4 regions of the Pantoea sp. LS15 genome follow, and region 3 is predicted to be linked to each of the others. Evidence: predicted binding sites of a transcription regulator. Region 3 holds the regulator's gene; each other region holds the start of a gene.
What was found. The regulator PhoB, encoded in region 3, activates phosphate uptake and scavenging genes when phosphate is short. The targets are predictions, from matches to a motif close to CTGTCATAAAACTGNCNNAT.

Region 1 (4,431 bases), on a different contig from region 3:
TCAACCGGACGCATCCGTCGTGCCGAAGGCGGCATTGCCTGGGGAGACATGCGCAACTGTCTGAACCAGTTAATTACTGAACCGAGCGTGGCTTCGGCGATGTTTGAGTACCGTTTTGGCGGTAATGGCGAACTTTCCGGGCATAACCTCGGAAACTTGATGTTAAAGGCGCTTGATCACCTGAGCGTACGGCCTCTGGAAGCCATCAATTTAATCCGTAATCTGCTTAAAGTCGATGCATTCCTGATCCCTATGTCTGAACAACCGGTTGACTTGATGGCAATCGATGCCGAAGGACATGAAGTTTACGGCGAGGTGAATATTGACCAACTCATCCTGCCGCCAACAGAGTTAATGACCTACCCGAGCGTACCCGCCACGCGAGAAGCGGTGGAGGCAATCGGGGAAGCGGATCTTATCCTGATCGGTCCGGGCAGTTTTTATACCAGCCTGATGCCGATTCTGCTGGTGAAAGAGCTGGCACAGGCGCTGCGCCGCACCCCTGCCCCGATGGTTTACATCGGCAACCTGGGCCGTGAGCTGAGCCCGGCAGCGGCGAGCTTGTCGCTGCCGGACAAACTGAATTTAATGGAGCATTACGTCGGGAAGAAGATCATTGACGGCGTGGTGGTGGGGCCAAAGGTTGATGTATCCGGTATCGGCGATCGTCTGGTGGTGCAGGAGCCGCTGGAGGCCACAGACATCAAATACCGTCATGACCGCCACCTGCTGCGTGAGGCACTGGAGAAAGCGATTCAGGCGCTGGGATAACCAAATATGCCCGGTGGCGCTGCGCCACCGGGCAAAATCCACTACGATGCCGCGATAAAGAGATCCCGCAACTGATGTAACTGGTCGCGGATCTGCGCCGCCTCTTCGAACTCCAGATTCTGCGCGTGCTGCATCATCTGGCCTTCCAGTTCGTGGATTTTCTGCTGCAACGCTTTTGGCGTCAGCACAACGGTATCCTCTTCCACCACTGAACGCGCCTTGCCGCGACCTTTCGTTTTGGTCTTCGCAATGTTCTGACCCAGCGCCAGGATATCCACCACCTTCTTGTTCAGCCCCTGCGGGATGATGCCGTGCTCTTCGTTGTAGCGCTGCTGCTTCTCGCGGCGGCGCTCCGTTTCACCAATCGCTTTCGCCATCGACGGCGTAATTTTGTCACCGTACAGAATCGCTTTACCGTTAACGTTTCGCGCGGCACGACCAATCGTCTGGATCAGGGAACGTTCAGAACGCAGGAAGCCTTCTTTGTCTGCATCCAGAATCGCCACCAGCGAGACTTCCGGCATATCCAGACCTTCTCGCAACAGGTTGATCCCCACCAGCACGTCAAACTCGCCCAGACGCAGATCGCGGATAATCTCCATACGCTCAACGGTATCAATATCCGAGTGCAGATAACGCACCTTCTCACCGTGCTCTTCCAGATACTCGGTCAGGTCTTCTGCCATGCGTTTAGTGAGTGTGGTCACCAGCACACGCTCATTAATGGCGGAACGGGCGCGGATCTCAGAAAGCAGGTCATCCACCTGAGTCGCCACCGGCCGGACTTCAATGACCGGGTCCAGCAACCCTGTTGGACGCACCACCTGATCAACCACCTCGTCGCCTGATTTCTCCAGCTCGTAGTTACCAGGCGTTGCCGACACATAAATGGTTTGCGGCGCTAGCGCCTCAAACTCTTCAAACTTCATCGGACGGTTATCCAGCGCCGATGGCAGTCGGAAACCATACTCCACCAGCGTCTCTTTACGCGCGCGGTCACCGCGATACATCCCGCCGATCTGTGGGATCGTGACGTGGGATTCGTCGATCACCAGCAAACCGTCTGCCGGGAGGTAATCAAACAGCGTCGGCGGCGGCTCGCCCGGCCCACGACCGGAGAGGAAGCGTGAGTAGTTCTCAATACCGGAGCAGTAACCCAGCTCGTTCATCATCTCCAGATCAAACTGGGTTCGCTGGCTCAGACGTTGCTCTTCCAGCAGCTTATTGTTCGCCAGCAGCACCTTACGGCGCTCGGCCAGCTCCACTTTGATCTCTTCCATTGCCTGCACGATACGCTCGCGTGGCGTGACGTAATGCGTTTTCGGGTAGATGGTGAAGCGCTGGATCACCGACTCAATATGGCCGGTCAGCGGGTCAAATAGCGACAGGCGTTCAACCTCTTCGTCAAACAGCTCGACACGCAGCGCCATGTCGTCCGATTCAGCCGGGAAGATGTCGATCACTTCACCGCGTACGCGGAAGGTGCCACGCTGGAACGCCTGGTCGTTGCGGGTGTACTGCAGCTCTGCCAGGCGGCGTAAAATCGCACGCTGATCGATGATCATCCCCTGCGTCAGGTGCAGCATCATCTTGAGATACAGATCCGGATCGCCCAGACCGTAGATCGCAGAAACAGACGCCACCACCACCACATCACGACGCTCAAGCAGCGCTTTCGTTGCGGAAAGACGCATCTGCTCAATGTGTTCGTTTACCGAGGCATCTTTCTCAATGAAGGTGTCAGAGCTCGGAACATAGGCTTCTGGCTGGTAGTAATCGTAGTAGGAGACAAAATATTCCACCGCGTTATCCGGGAAGAACTCTTTCATCTCGCCATAAAGCTGCGCAGCCAGGGTTTTGTTGGGGGCAAGTACCATTGTGGGACGCTGCAGGTCCGCGATAACGTTGGCAATGGTAAACGTTTTGCCCGAGCCGGTTACCCCCAGCAGCGTCTGGTGCGCCAGCCCATCTTCCAGCCCCTCTTCCAGACGACGGATCGCCTCAGGCTGATCGCCAGATGGACGGAAAGCAGAATTCAATTTGAACGGTTTACTCATGGGCGACGACCTGATGACGTTATAAGCGGCAGGTGAGTAATTTTACTCCTTGTTGCCAGGAATGCCAGTAAAAAACACTGGATGAAAAACCAGTAGCATGTCAGGATATTTAGAGTAGCGACTGAATGATTAGCGTAATAGCGGTCAAAGTTTGGACTCTGACAACATAAAACACCACCCGGGCCAGGTTATCCCCAGAACTTTTTCTTTTTTAACATTTGTCAAGCCAGGTAATGATAGTTTTATGGCAACCGGTGACACTTTCATTACGGTAATTGCTTTTATCTAACCAATTAAATAATAAGCGATATTTTCTAAAGCCGTGTTTCGCGCCAATTTGGGCGTAAGCCGCGTCTTCTCTCGCTTATCGCGTGTTTTCTAACTCTAATACACATGGTTATCCACAGGAATAGTGGATAACTGCTTCCAGCCCGTGCAGACTGCCGCTCAGCAAATTCCCGGATTTTCCCATGGGACAGCAACAAAAAATTTTTATAGCTATTTTTTGGTGATTAACAGTTGTGTCATTCATAACCAACCGATGGGATCTTGCTCACATTTCCATCATTTCCTGCCCTGCACCACAACTCAACATCTCTGGCACCGTCGATGTGCAAAACCTCAATTTGTTATCCCGCAACGTTGAGGTTTACTCCTAAAAAAGCTCTTTTTTTAATCACTTTCAGGTTTCTGGCAGGAGTTTTGCACAATCAAAAACGAGCCTCACCTACACACATTTTTAAGGAGAGAAAGATGTTGAGTCTGCGTGCAGTGAATCAGTTTTACGGAAGCCAACATACGCTATGGAACGTGGATTTAGATTTTCCGCAGGGGATGTGTACAGGCGTGGTTGGCCTGCCGGGAATGGGAAAAACCACGCTTATGAATTGTATCGCCGGGAAACTGCCCGTCGAGAGCGGCACGATTATCTGGCATGAAGCAGGGGCCCCGCCATGTGATTTGCTCAACCCGCCATCAGAACAACGTTCAGACCCGAAAATAGGCTATGTCCCGCAGGACAGGCGGATCTTCTCCCAGTTAACGATTGAGGAGAATCTGCATATTGCCATGCGAGCGACAGGAAAACCCGACCCGGAAGCAAAAAGCGATGTTTACGACCTTTTCCCGGAGCTCTACGCGCTGCGACAGACCCGCGCCAACACGCTCTCACCAGACGACCAGTATCAGTTGGCTCTGGCCAATGCGCTGGTGAATCGCCCGCAAATGCTGATTCTGGATGAACCCATGCATGGTGCAGGTCACGGCTTTGCCCAGAAGCTGGGGCTGCTGCTGGCGCGCTTAAACCGGGAGTTAGGTATGACGGTGTTATTAGCTGAACAGCAGCTGTCGTTTATCCGCCGGGTTGCGGACCGTTTCTGTATGCTCTATCGCGGGCGTAACGTGGCGCAGGGCCACGTTAAGGAACTGGATGACGAGCTCATCGCTCACTGGATGTCGCGGGAAGCAAGACGCTGAGATCAAGATAATGACCCGTTTCGGCATTTTCCGCGCCGTCAGCAAGCCAGGGAATTTCCCCGAGGCACGGCGCGGGAATGACACGCCTGAGTGTCGTCAGATACTCCTGGTGTCGTTTACCGGGTTC
Region 2 (4,431 bases), on a different contig from region 3:
CAGGCTGGGATCGCCATGCCACAGGTCGCTATTTACCATGCGCCGGATATCAATGCGTTTGCTACGGGGGCCCGACGCGATGCATCCCTGGTTGCTGTCAGCACCGGGTTGTTGCAGAACATGAGCCGTGATGAAGCCGAAGCGGTTATTGCTCACGAAATCAGCCATATCGCAAATGGTGACATGGTGACTATGACCCTGATTCAAGGCGTGGTGAACACCTTTGTTATCTTTATCTCCCGTATTCTGGCGCAGATTGCGGCAGGCTTTATGGGTGGCAACCGCGACGAAGGTGAAGAGAGCAATGGCAATCCGCTGATCTACTTCGCTGTTTCCATGGTACTGGAACTGGTGTTCGGTATTCTGGCAAGCATTATCACCATGTGGTTCTCCCGTCACCGTGAGTTCCACGCGGATGCCGGCTCCGCAAAACTGGTTGGGCGTGAGAAAATGATTGCTGCGCTTCAGCGTCTGAAAACCAGTTACGAGCCACAGGAAGCGAACAGTATGATGGCTTTCTGCATTAACGGAAAATCGAAGTCACTGAGTGAAATGTTTATGTCTCACCCGCCGCTGGATAAACGTATCGAAGCGCTGCGTAGTGGGGAATACATGAAGTAACGTGAAGAACCGCAATAAGCCGGGCTGGAGAATACTCCGCCCGGCTTTTTTTATGCCTGGACTCTGGGCTGGGTAATGCGTAGACCGCTGACGATAGCCGCGAGGGTCGCAAGGGCTCCAGCGCTCAGGAGTGCAATGTGATTACCGTTTTGCCCCGCAAGGTTGAACATCAGGGCAACCAGTGCTGCACCGGTGCTTTGCCCCAGCAAACGCGCGGTACCCAACATACCACTGGCCCCTCCACTGCGATGACGCGGCGCTGAGGTAATAATGGTGTGATTGTTGGGGGACTGGAACAGGCCAAACCCGGCACCGCACAGGATCATGCGCCAGATAATGTCCAGATCGGAAGGCGATGGCGGCAGCAGTGCCAGCGCGAAAAGGCCTGTTGCCATCACTGCCAGCCCCAGTGCACCTAATAAACCAGCATGAACGCGTTCAATTAAGTAACCCGCCAGCGGTGCCATCACCATCGTAGCCAGTGGCCAGGGGGTTAACAACAGCCCGGTCTCCACTTCGGAACGTCCCACCACGCTTTGCAGGAAGAAGGGCAGTGAGACCAGGGCCAGCATCTGGGCGCAGAACGAACAGACAGACGTACAAATGGAGAGTGAAAAGAGGGGAATACGCAGCAGATCAACCGGCAGTAACGGTACAGGAAGTGTGAGCTGGCGGCGAACAAAGAAGAAACCTGTCACAAGCAAGACAATGAGTTCTGCGGCAGTAAGCATCAGGGATTGTCCTTGTGCAAAACCACTCAGGGCCGTAATCAACAGACCAAAAGTGAGGGCATTCATTACCGCGCTCACTACGTCGAAGCGCGGCATTGTACTTTTGGGACCGTTAGCCGGGAGAAAACGCAGGGCAAAGAAGATAGCCACGATACCCAGCGGCACATTTATGGCGAACAGCCATTGCCAGGACGCGACGGAAAGAATGGCTGCCGCAATAGTTGGCCCGGCGGCGGAAGAGACCGCGACAATAAATGAGTTTATTCCCATGCCGCGCCCCAGATGGCGCTGAGGATAAATCAAGCGGATCAACGCCGTGTTTACACTCATGAGTGCTGCGCCACCAAAACCTTGCGCTATACGTGCAAGTGTCAGGGTATGTAGCGAATCAGAAAGAGCACATAACAAAGAGGTGAAGGTGAAAACCACCAGGCCGCACTGATACACCCGACGATAACCGAACATATCGCCCAGAAAAGAGAACGAGAGCAGGGAAATCACGATTGCAATCTGATAGGCGTTAACTATCCATATTGAACTGGCGGGGGAGGCATGCAGATCGCTGGCGATGGTTGGCAGGGCAACATTCGCAATTGCGCCGTCAAGGACGGCCATTGAAATACCGATAATAATGGTAGCAATAGCGCCATACCGCTGGGGTAAAGGCAGGCCATCGGAAAGGTTCTTTTCCATTAGGGGTAAAAAGCTCAGTGTGAAATTATTCTCAGGGTAACTATTTTAGCATCGTTAATGCAGTGATATGTCGCAGATTTGTAACGAAGTAAATGCGGATTGATTGCAGGTAACATGACGGGAACTTATAATAAAAACCAGTTCTGATTTTTATAAAACACTCGCTATGAGGTGGTAAATGGCAATTGCCGATTTGGATAAACAGCCAGATTCTGTTTCTTCCGTGCTGAAGGTGTTTGGCATCTTACAGGCGCTCGGGGAAGAGCGTGAAATTGGTATTACAGAGTTGTCGCAGCGTGTGATGATGTCGAAAAGCACTGTTTATCGCTTTTTGCAAACCATGAAGTCACTGGGTTACGTTGCGCAGGAAGGCGAGTCTGAAAAATACTCTCTGACACTGAAACTGTTCGAACTGGGTGCCCGTGCGCTGCAAAATGTTGACCTGATCCGCAGCGCCGATATTCAGATGCGTGAAATCTCTCGTCTGACCAAAGAGACTATCCACCTGGGGGCACTGGATGAAGACAGTATTGTCTACATCCATAAAATCGACTCCATGTATAACCTGCGAATGTATTCACGCATTGGCCGTCGTAACCCACTCTACAGTACTGCAATTGGTAAGGTTCTGCTGGCATGGCGCGATCGTGAAGAAGTAAAACAGATCCTCAATGGTGTGGAATACAAACGCAGTACGGCACGAACCATTATCAACACCGATGAACTGTTAACCGTGCTCGATAAAGTGCGTGAGCAAGGGTATGGCGAAGATAACGAAGAGCAGGAAGAGGGCCTGCGCTGTATTGGCGTTCCGGTATTTGACCGCTTTGGTGTCGTGATTGCAGGGCTGAGTATTTCTTTCCCTACGTTGCGCTTCTCAGAAGAGCGACTGCACGAGTATGTGGCTATTCTGCATACTGCAGCACGTAAGATTTCTGAGCAGATGGGTTATCACGACTATCCGTTTTAATCCCTGTTAGCATAAAAAACGCCGCATTTTTGCGGCGTTTTTTGTCGTTAGCCGGGCTGATCAGCCATTATCGATGACGACAGACATTTTACGCAGTACCGGGCAGTTAGTCAGGCCAATGATCCCGCTATCAGAGTGCAGATACTGCGCCGTGCTCACGCCTTGTGCTGTTAAGTATTTACACTGAATGCCTAATCCTGCTGCGTTTTCAGTGCTTCCCACCAGCACGCCATAGCCTGTTAACAGAAGACCAATCCAGACGATAGCCAGTACAATAATTGTTCGAATAATTAAGCGCATCAATGCCTCTTTATCGTTGTTATCATTAATCAAGCGTAAACGGTTTACGCTATGAAACAAGTGCATGATTCTGAAAAAGGTTTGATGGCGGTACAGTTAGTCCTTGTTTAAGATAACCGTGATAACCTGGTTACATCAGGTCTTTAGACGGAGTGTGGAGTGAAAAAAATACGCTGGGTAATTCTGATAATCGTGCTGATAGCGTGCGTGGTGTTATGGACGCAGACTATCAATGTGATGTGCGATCAGGATGTACAGTTCTTTAGCGGCGTTTGCGCAATAAATAAGTTTATTCCGTGGTAACACGCATTTTTTATCAAGGTGATTTCCTTCCTTCGCGCCAGTGGTAAAATAGACGTTTTTATTGAGGTGGTGAAATGGGTGAGTTACTGAATTCGGGGCTGCTGAATATGGCATCCCTGATGATTTCTTTGGTCGTTCTGCTTGTGGGGCTGGTCATTTGGTTTTTTGTGAACCGAGCCAGTTCACGTACTAACGAGCAGATCGAACTGCTGGAAGCACTGCTCGATCAGCAAAAACGTCAAAACGCGTTGTTACGCCGTCTGTGCGAGGCTAACGAACCGGAAGAGAAAGACGCGCAGAAAGACGCTGTTGCTGAAGACGACAAAGACGAAGACGACTTTATCCGCCTGGTGGCTGAGCGTTAATCTTTCTGTCCTGGGAGGTGGCTGTGGTCTGGAAAAATCCCTGGTATGACCCCTCCCTGAAACATCACACGCCGAATGGTTTTCGTAATACCAGTTCGGTCGGCCATCAACCCGGTGACCTTGAACGCTGGCGAAAAGCGCGTAAAGCGGCCGACTTGCCCAGACCACCTGCACTCGGTTATGAGGATTTTATACGTCAGTGGTGGCAACCGGTTGATCTAATGCAACCTCATGAGGATGGGGTATGGTGGCTGGGACACGCGAGTGTGCTGCTGCAGATAGACGGCAATATTCTCCTCACTGACCCGGTTTTCTCACATCGTGCCTCTCCGCTCCCTTTTCTGGGACCACAACGTAAAACCCCTCCGGTACTTTCTGTTGATCAACTTCATCAGCTTGATGCTGTCGTTATCTCACATAATCATTACGATCATCTTGATGACGCAAC
Region 3 (4,431 bases):
CGGATACGCGAGCGCAGCGCGGTTTTGTCTTGTAAGCGAGTATTTACTTCGATAATTCGCTGCTGGGTTTGAGCCAGACGCGAGGCTTGTTCTTGCTGGTGCTCCCAAAGCGGTCGAAGCTGAGCGGCGGGTTGAGCAAGCTGGAGCTTTGCCAGGTCAGGCGCGGCATCGGTCAGCGCCTGTTGTGCCTGCTGTTGTAACAAGGTTACGCGCTGTTGCTCGCGAAGAAGCTCATCACGGCGCGTAAGCCACTGATAATCCTTCTGCTGTCTCTGTTGTTGTGCCAGCAGTGTTTTTTCTTCGTCAGTAAGTGCCTGCAAACTTTGCTGTAACTGCTGCTGTTGCTCTTCGCTCAACAGCACCACACCCGCTGCCTGTGCCTCGCGCATTTCAAGTACGTTTCGGGCGGCTTTGTGTTTCTCAAATATCCTGGCGGAAATCTGGCCATAGATCTCGGTTCCGGTCAGTTCTTCCAGCAGCTCTGCGCGATCGCTCGGTTTGGCATTGAGGAAAGCGGCAAACTGCCCCTGAGAGAGGAGCATTGAACGGGTAAAGCGGCCATAGTCCAGCCCGGTGAGCGCGGCGGTTTGCTCCAGTTTATCTGTCACTTTGTCGGCGAGAATCTTGCCATCTTCACAGCGAGCCAGTTCCACACGCGGTGCCTGCAGGTTCCCGTCCGGCTGATTACGCGCCCGGTTCTGGCTCCAGAAGGCGCGGTAGGCGGTACCTTTTACTTCAAACTCAACCTCGGCCAGACACTCGGCGGTATCACGCGTCATCAGGTCGTTTTGCGCCTGAGACACTTTTTGCAGACGCGGCGTTTCGTGATAGAGCGCCAGACAAATGGCGTCGAGCAGGGTGGTCTTGCCTGCACCGGTCGCACCGGTAATGGCAAACAGCCCGTTGCTGGCAAAGGGCTCAGCGGTAAAGTCAATTTTCCACTCGCCCTTGAGTGAGTTGAGGTTTTTCAGACGCAGGCTCAGGATTTTCATGCGTTTTCTTCCTCGTTATTCAGTGCGTGCAGCGTATCGGCGAACAGCTCGTTCAGCCGGGCGCGTTTTGCATCATCCATCTCTTCCTGGGCCAGTCGGCGTTCAAAAACCTCTTCGACCTTAAGTTCGCTCAGCGTTTCGCGCTGAGCACTCAGCAGGATTTTTTCGCGCTGCTCGCGACTACGGCGTACCAGTAAAACCTCGACAGGAAGATCTTCCGTCAGCGCCTGAATTTTTCGCTGCATATCATGCAGATAGTCGTCTGTCGTGATTTCGATATCCAGCCAGACGGGGGGATTAAGCGCAGTGCCACGCCACTGTTCAAGCTGGGTGGTGATGGCATCAAGGTCACCCTTCAGCACCGCCAGCGGCTGGGTGACAGGGACCTCCAGCGTTTCGACGGCGCTGAGTTTACCTTCGTTAAAACTCACCAGATGCACAGATTTGGCTTTACCTGTCTCATCAAAACTTAGCGAAATGGGCGAGCCGCAATAGCGAATGTGTTCGCAGCCACCGATGATCTGCGCGCGGTGAATATGCCCAAGCGCAATGTAGTCGGCAGGCGGGAAATTTTGCGCCGGGAACGCATCCAGCGTGCCAATATAGATGTCACGTACGGCGTCACTTTTACTGGCCCCGACGGTGGTGAGATGTCCGGTCGCAATCACCGGAATGAGCTGTTCGCCGCGCAAGGTACAGGCATCGGTATATTGTTGGTGATAATAATCAGTGATGCTCTGCAACAGATGCTGCTGTTTTTCCCCGCCGGACATCCCCGCCTGGCTCTGCACGATATCGCGTGGGCGCAGGAAGGGAACCGGGCACAGCACCGCCCCCGGTGTACCATCGCGTTTTTTCAGGATCTGCGGAGCATGCCCGGCACTGGCCACCACGGTAGTGTTCAGGAAGGCCAGGATGTCGCGGGACTCATTCAGCGTGGCGACGGAGTCGTGATTACCGGCGACAATAACCAGATGACAGCCGGTTTGCTGCAGATTTACCACGAAGCGGTTGTACAGCTCACGCGCATAGCTTGGCGGCGAACCGGTATCGAAAATGTCACCCGCAACAATAATCGCATCCACTTCGTGCGATCGGGCCGTATCCAGCAGCCAGTTCAGGAACGCTTCATGCTCCGCTGCCCTGCTTTTGCTGTAAAAGTTTTGACCCAGATGCCAGTCCGAAGTGTGAAGTATGCGCATAGGAGATCCGTGGCGAAAAAAGATGTTGGCGATTATAAACATTCAGGGGGCGGAAAATAACCGCTGTAATAAAACAACAGTTTGCCATTTATGGTGGTAAGGTTTTTCATAAATCTGTCATAAATCTGACGCATAATGACGCCGCATTACAAACTTGTAACTTAAATAAGATAAGACAGGGCAAAGTATGGCGAGACGTATTCTGGTCGTAGAAGATGAAGCTCCAATTCGTGAAATGGTGTGCTTCGTGCTCGAACAAAATGGCTTCCAGCCGGTTGAAGCGGAAGATTATGACAGCGCGGTGAACCAGTTGAATGAGCCCTGGCCCGATCTGATTCTGCTCGACTGGATGTTGCCTGGCGGCTCTGGACTGCAGTTTATCAAACACATTAAACGTGAAGCGATGACCCGCGATATCCCTGTTGTCATGCTGACGGCGCGTGGCGAAGAAGAAGATCGCGTACGTGGGCTTGAAACGGGTGCCGATGATTACATTACTAAGCCGTTCTCCCCGAAAGAGCTGGTTGCTCGTATCAAAGCCGTAATGCGCCGCATTTCACCGATGGCAGTGGAAGAGGTGATTGAGATGCAAGGTCTGAGCCTTGACCCGACCTCACACCGTGTCATGACGGGCGAAAATCCGCTCGACATGGGACCTACCGAATTTAAACTCCTGCACTTCTTTATGACTCACCCGGAACGCGTTTACAGCCGCGAACAGTTGCTGAATAACGTCTGGGGAACTAACGTATATGTCGAAGACCGGACGGTTGACGTCCATATCCGCCGCCTGCGAAAAGCGCTGGAACTGAGCGGCCACGATCGCATGGTGCAGACGGTCCGCGGCACGGGTTATCGTTTTTCTACCCGTTTCTGAACAATGACAGGAGTGTGACGCGTGCTGGAACGTCTGTCATGGAAAAGGCTCGTCTTTGAACTGATCTTATGTTGTATTCCGGCCTTCATTCTGGGGGCCTTTCTTGGATACCTGCCGTGGTTTCTGCTGGCTTCGGTCACCGGGCTGCTGATCTGGCATTTCTGGAACCTGTTACGCCTCTCCTGGTGGCTATGGGTTGACCGAAGTATGACACCGCCGCCGGGAAGCGGCAGTTGGGAACCGCTGCTTTACGGTCTGCACCAGATGCAGATGCGCAATAAAAAGCGCCGCCGCGAACTGGGAAGCCTGATCAAGCGTTTTCGCAGCGGGGCGGAGTCGCTCCCGGATGCGGTCATTCTGACGACCGAAGAAGGGACTATCTTCTGGTGTAATGGTCTTGCGCAACAGTTGCTGGGGTTGCGCTGGCCGGATGATAATGGCCAGAATATCCTCAACCTTCTGCGTTATCCTGAGTTTGCTCAGTATCTGAAAAAGCGTGATTTTACTGGTCCGCATAATCTGAAACTCAATAATGGTCGTCATCTGGAAATCCGCGTGATGCCCTACAGCGATCAGCAGTGGCTGATGGTGGCGCGCGATGTCACCCAGATGCACCAGCTGGAAGGCGCGCGACGCAACTTCTTCGCGAACGTGAGCCACGAATTACGTACCCCGTTGACCGTACTTCAGGGTTACCTGGAGATGATGCAGGAGCAAACGCTTGAAGGTGCGCCACGTGAAAAAGCGCTGCACACCATGCGCGAGCAAACGCACCGTATGGAAGGTCTGGTAAAACAGCTGTTGACGCTATCGAAGATTGAAGCGGCGCCAACGCTTGCGCTGAATGACACCATTGATGTCCCCATGATGCTGCGGGTGGTGGAGCGTGAAGCACAAACGTTAAGCCATAAGAAGCACCACCTAAGCTTTGAGGTCGACAATACGCTGAAGGTACTGGGCAGTGAAGATGAACTGCGTAGCGCCATTTCCAATCTGGTGTATAACGCGGTGAATCATACGCCGGAAGGGACGGAGATCGTGGTGCGCTGGCAGCATACCCCAACGGGCGCTGAATTTAGCGTCGAGGATAATGGTCCGGGGATTGCACCGGAGCACCTCCCGCGTCTGACCGAACGCTTCTATCGCGTGGATAAAGCGCGATCGCGGCAGACAGGGGGAAGTGGCCTGGGGCTGGCAATTGTAAAACATGCCGTCAATCACCATGAAAGCCGTCTCGATATTCAGAGTACACTGGGTAAGGGAACCCGCTTTAGTTTCGTGATCCCGGAACGATTAATTGCCAAAAAGATCGCCTGATAACGGGTGTGTCATTTTACCTTTCCACGGGTCAGCGTTTGCT
Region 4 (4,431 bases), on a different contig from region 3:
AAGGGCCTGTGAAAATCCTTTCATAGCAACCGCGACAACACCCACCCACCAAACCCCATCAGCACTACTCCTGCCGCGCGTTCAATCAACCAGAGCGAGCGGCTGAGCTTCTGTTGAACGGCGGGCAACCCCATCAGCGACACCAGTGCCAGATCCCACACCAGCACCACCATCACCATCCAGACGCCGCAGGTCGATTGCTGAAGCAGCGTGACGTCCGGTCCCAGTAGCGCCGTCATCAGTGCCAGATAGAACAACGCATTCTTCGGATTAAGCAGCGCGGAGCCGAGCCCCAAAAAGATCTGCTTACGCAGTGAAGGGAAGCGCTGGTGAGTTTCATTCAGCGCCAGCGCCTGCTGGCCGCTGCGCACCAGATGCGAGCCGATCCACAGCAGGTACAGCGCCCCGCAAAACTCGATAAGCGTAAACAGCCACGTAAACTGGCGCAGCGCGCTCCAGCCGATAATGACCAGTAAGATATACAACCCGTTGCCCGCAGCGATACCGAGGCACAGCCCGGCGCTGCCGCGCAGCCGATAACGCGCCGAGTAACCCACAAGCAGGAAGAAATCCGGGCCCGGGCTTAACAGGGCAACAAAGTGCGCCAGCGCCAGGGCGAGAAAAGCGGAAGGGAAGAACAGTTCCATAGCGACCTCAGAATGCAAAACCGGGTACAGACTACGGAAAGGCAGAACCTATTTATTGTCTGATATTGATCGGCCCGTGGCGTACTGGCGCGGCGTGGCGGCGGTATAGCTCACGAAGGTCTTATGAAAATGGCTCTGGTCGGCAAACCCGCTCTGGTAGCCGACGTCGGCGATATTATCCCCGGCTCGCAGCCGCGCTTTGGCATACTCCACACGGGAGATGTTGAGGAAGCTGCCCGGCGTCAGGCCGGTGTCCTGTCTGAAAGTGCGGATCAGCGTCTCCTTGCGCAGCGAGAATCGTTGGGCAAGTTCGTCGAGGGAAGGCGGTGCGGCAAGGTCGTCAAGAAACGCCTGCTGAACCTGTTGGCTGGTTGAGCGAAGCGACTCTGCATTATCCGCACAACGGGGAAGGGCGGAAAGCAGCGTGCCCAAGGATGCAGGAGACATTGTCTCAACAATATCAAGGTAGTGCTTAAAGAGAGTAGGGTCGCGAATCACCTGAAGCGCCAAAGGAAGCCCGGTGTCGATATAGAGCATGTGGTAGCTGCGCGGCTTTCCGGCGACGGGGTTGCAGCTGTGCGGCACATAAGCCGGGATCACAATCAGGTCCCCGGGCTGGAGGATGTACTCTCTGTCATGGCATATGCAGCTGGTCTGGCCTTCTACTATCGCGCCAATGGAGAGCTGAGGATGACAATGACGTTTGTACGCTTGCGTGCTCTGCCACGTACTGCGCAACTCAAGCCCTGAGGTGCGGTGAAACGTCTGGCGGATGTGTCGGGTATTGGTCATGGGAACTCCTTCTGGACGTTTTTTATACCACGTCAGACTACCGTCTTGCAGCGCTTCATTAAGAAGCTTCCGGATATACCCAACTTGACGTTCATCGTCAGAGCAGAAAGAAGAAGGATATCCAGTTTTTTCATGTTTTATACCTCGCCATCCAATGTCATTTTTCTGACACGTTGATTCTTTACGGTGTTGGCTTCACTCTATGGATGCTAACAATATGAAAAGAAAAATTATTCCTGTGCTTATCGGTTGTGCGCTCTCTTTCTCTGGCCTGGCGGCACAGCCTACCGCTGAGCGATATATCGTCAGCTTCCCTGACGGCTCCCATGTGAAATACAGCGGCGCGTTTGCCGATGCGTTCCCGAACGGGCTCCCAGTGGGTATTGGTTCTGGCCTGCTGTTTACGGGCAAGCAGGGTGATGCACTGACCTTCGTGACGGTTACCGATCGCGGTCCGAATGCGGATGCGCCAAAAATGGGTAAAAACGAAGCCAAAATTTTTGTTACGCCGGATTTCGCGCCGTTGCTGATGACGATCCGTGTGCAAAACGGTAAAGCCGAGGCCATTGATGCTCGCCCTCTGCATGACGAGAAGGGCGAGATTAACGGTCTGCCACTGCAAAGCGGCGTGATTGGCTCCACTAATGAGGTCGCGTTAAGCGACACGTTAAAGACGCTAAAAGGTGACAACCGTGGGCTGGACACGGAAGGCATCACGCCGGACGGAAAAGGGGGTTACTGGCTGTGCGATGAGTATGGTCCGTTCCTGATAAACGTCGACAGCAAAGGGAAAATCCTGGCGATCCACGGGCCGCAGGCGGCGGAAGGGGAAAAATCCATCGCGGGCGGTCTGCCAAACATTATCAAATGGCGTCAACCGAACCGGGGCTTTGAAGGCCTGACCCGTATGCCTGATGGGCGCATTATTGCCGCTGTGCAAAGCACGCTGGATATCGACGGTAAAAGTAAAAAACAGGCGCTGTTTACGCGTCTGGTCAGCTTCGATCCGGCGACCGGGAAAACCGCGATGTACGGTTATCCCATCGACAGCTCCGCCTACAGCAAAAACAGTGATGCCAAAATTGGCGACATTGTGGCGCTCGATGACCAGCACATCCTGCTGATTGAGCAGGGAAGCGATAAAAACGACGGGATGCGTAACCTGATCTACAAGGTGGATCTCAGCAAGGCGAGCGACCTTTCAGCCTTTGACAAGCCGGGCGAGTACCCCGAGTTTGATGATGAGAAGACCCTGGCGCAGCGCGGCATAACCCTTGCGGAGAAAACGCAGGTCGTCGATTTACGTGCCCTCGGCTGGCAGCAGGAGAAGGCCGAAGGGATGGCGCTGATCGACAGCAAAACGCTGGCAATAGCAAACGACAACGACTTTGGCGTGAAAGCGGTAATGCAAAACCCGGTCGAGGGCAAGAAGCTCAAGGATTATCGGGTGAACGCGCAGGGGACGCTGACGCTTGATGACAAGCCGGTTGAAACCACGCTCAGCGTGAAGCCGCTGAAGAAGCCGGAATCTGACAGCGAGCTGTGGATTGTGACGCTGCCGGAGGCGGTGAAATAAGTTTCCCCACAAAATAATGCCTGCACAGACGGCCCCCTCTCCCTTGAGGGAGAGGGCTGGGGTGAGGGGGAACATACCGCTGTGGAGGTTATTCCGTTCACTTTATGTTCCTTGCTATTCTGGAACGGCATGACCTGTGAACGTGCCAGGGTGGCTCAATCGCCACCACCCTGGCGACCCGGGCTCCCGGCGGTAAATCGCCGCTTCGCGGTTCCCTCAGCTTATTCCTTCGGGCTATCGGGTCGGGCATGAGCCTGCATCCCTGCAGGCCACGCCCTCTCGGCGCATCCTTGCGCCTCGCCCCGGCCCTACGGAAACGCTTCGGCGATTTACAGCCGGACCAGGACATCGCTGTAATTTATTCATTTTCCTGATACAAAATTCATCGCTTCAGGTTAATAAATTACAGGGCAGAGGGGATGCATAGCAGTTATTTCTTCAGACCCGCAAACGCCGCCCGAATCTCTTCTTCCGGGAGTTGGATACCAATAAACACCATCACGCTGCGCGGTGATTCCTCTCCCCACGGGCGATCCCAGTCGGCGCTGTACAGGCGCTGCACACCCTGGAACAGCAGGCGGTTCGGCTCGCCGTCAATCCACAGCATCCCTTTGTAACGCAGCAACTTGTCGGCAAACGACAGCAGCAGGTTCTCCATCACGCGGGAGACCTCGCTGATATCCACCGGGTAGTCCAGCTCGACGACAATCGATGACACATCGTTTTGCTTGTCGGCCATAAAGTGAAAACGCGGCTTCGAGGTGACATTCTCTTCCAGCATAAAGCCATTGGTATTGAACAGTTGGGACAGGTCGATATCGCCGTGCGTCACCGTGTAAATTGGGGCACGGGAGTTGATGCGCGTCAGGCGATCGCGCAGTTTTTCACTTTCACCCGCCACGTCGGTTTTGGTCAGCAGAATGCGGTCGGCATAACCCACCTGAGACTGAGCAATGGTGAACTGATTCATCTGTTCGTCGGCGTGGACGGCATCGACAAGTGCAATCACGCCGTCCAGCAGGTAGCGCTGACAGAGGATCTCATGGGAGAAAAAGGTCTGAATAATTGGGCCGGGGTCAGCCATGCCGGTGCATTCAATCACCAGACGGTCGAAATTGATGTCACCACGATCGCGGCTGTCGAGCAGGTCCAGCAGAGCGTCTTCCAGTTCGTTAGAGCGGGTGCAGCAGATGCAGCCGTTGGTCAGGGTTTTGATCTGCGTGGCGCGATCGCCGATCAGCTGATCATCTACCGAAACTTCGCCAAACTCGTTTTCGATAACGGCGATTTTGAAGCCGTGCTGCTCGTTCAGAATATGGCGCAGCAGGGTGGTTTTACCTGCGCCGAGGAAACCGGTCAGCAGGGTGACGGCAATCGGGGTCATGGTGTCTCCTTTAGCAGCAGCGGACGCCGCCT

Region 1: uvrB (excinuclease ABC subunit UvrB) is a predicted target of PhoB. The motif match lies at 3,060-3,079, and genes of this name have one in related genera.
Region 2: kdgR (DNA-binding transcriptional regulator KdgR) is a predicted target of PhoB. The motif match lies at 2,113-2,132, and genes of this name have one in related genera.
Region 4: HED65_RS15325 (esterase-like activity of phytase family protein) is a predicted target of PhoB. The motif match lies at 1,592-1,611, and genes of this name have one in related genera.

What each region holds. Positions count from the first base shown of each region.
Region 1 is NZ_JAAVXA010000005.1:62,790-67,220, reverse strand. Features, by position in the region: gene yvcK (uridine diphosphate-N-acetylglucosamine-binding protein YvcK) at 1-771, shown strand, start outside; gene uvrB (excinuclease ABC subunit UvrB) at 813-2,828, opposite strand; gene HED65_RS09770 (ABC transporter ATP-binding protein) at 3,582-4,304, shown strand; gene bioD (dethiobiotin synthase) at 4,267-4,431, opposite strand, start outside.
Region 2 is NZ_JAAVXA010000001.1:31,709-36,139, forward strand. Features, by position in the region: gene htpX (protease HtpX) at 1-621, shown strand, start outside; gene HED65_RS00150 (MFS transporter) at 672-2,045, opposite strand; gene kdgR (DNA-binding transcriptional regulator KdgR) at 2,224-3,015, shown strand; gene HED65_RS00160 (YobH family protein) at 3,076-3,315, opposite strand; gene mgrB (PhoP/PhoQ regulatory lipoprotein MgrB) at 3,475-3,618, shown strand; gene HED65_RS00170 (YebO family protein) at 3,693-3,983, shown strand; gene HED65_RS00175 (MBL fold metallo-hydrolase) at 4,007-4,431, shown strand, end outside.
Region 3 is NZ_JAAVXA010000003.1:113,925-118,355, forward strand. Features, by position in the region: gene sbcC (exonuclease subunit SbcC) at 1-992, opposite strand, end outside; gene sbcD (exonuclease subunit SbcD) at 989-2,194, opposite strand; gene phoB (phosphate response regulator transcription factor PhoB) at 2,382-3,071, shown strand; gene phoR (phosphate regulon sensor histidine kinase PhoR) at 3,093-4,388, shown strand.
Region 4 is NZ_JAAVXA010000010.1:59,579-64,009, forward strand. Features, by position in the region: gene HED65_RS15315 (LysE family translocator) at 21-647, opposite strand; gene HED65_RS15320 (AraC family transcriptional regulator) at 696-1,439, opposite strand; gene HED65_RS15325 (esterase-like activity of phytase family protein) at 1,657-3,015, shown strand; gene yjiA (GTPase) at 3,446-4,399, opposite strand; gene HED65_RS15335 (YbdD/YjiX family protein) at 4,410-4,431, opposite strand, start outside.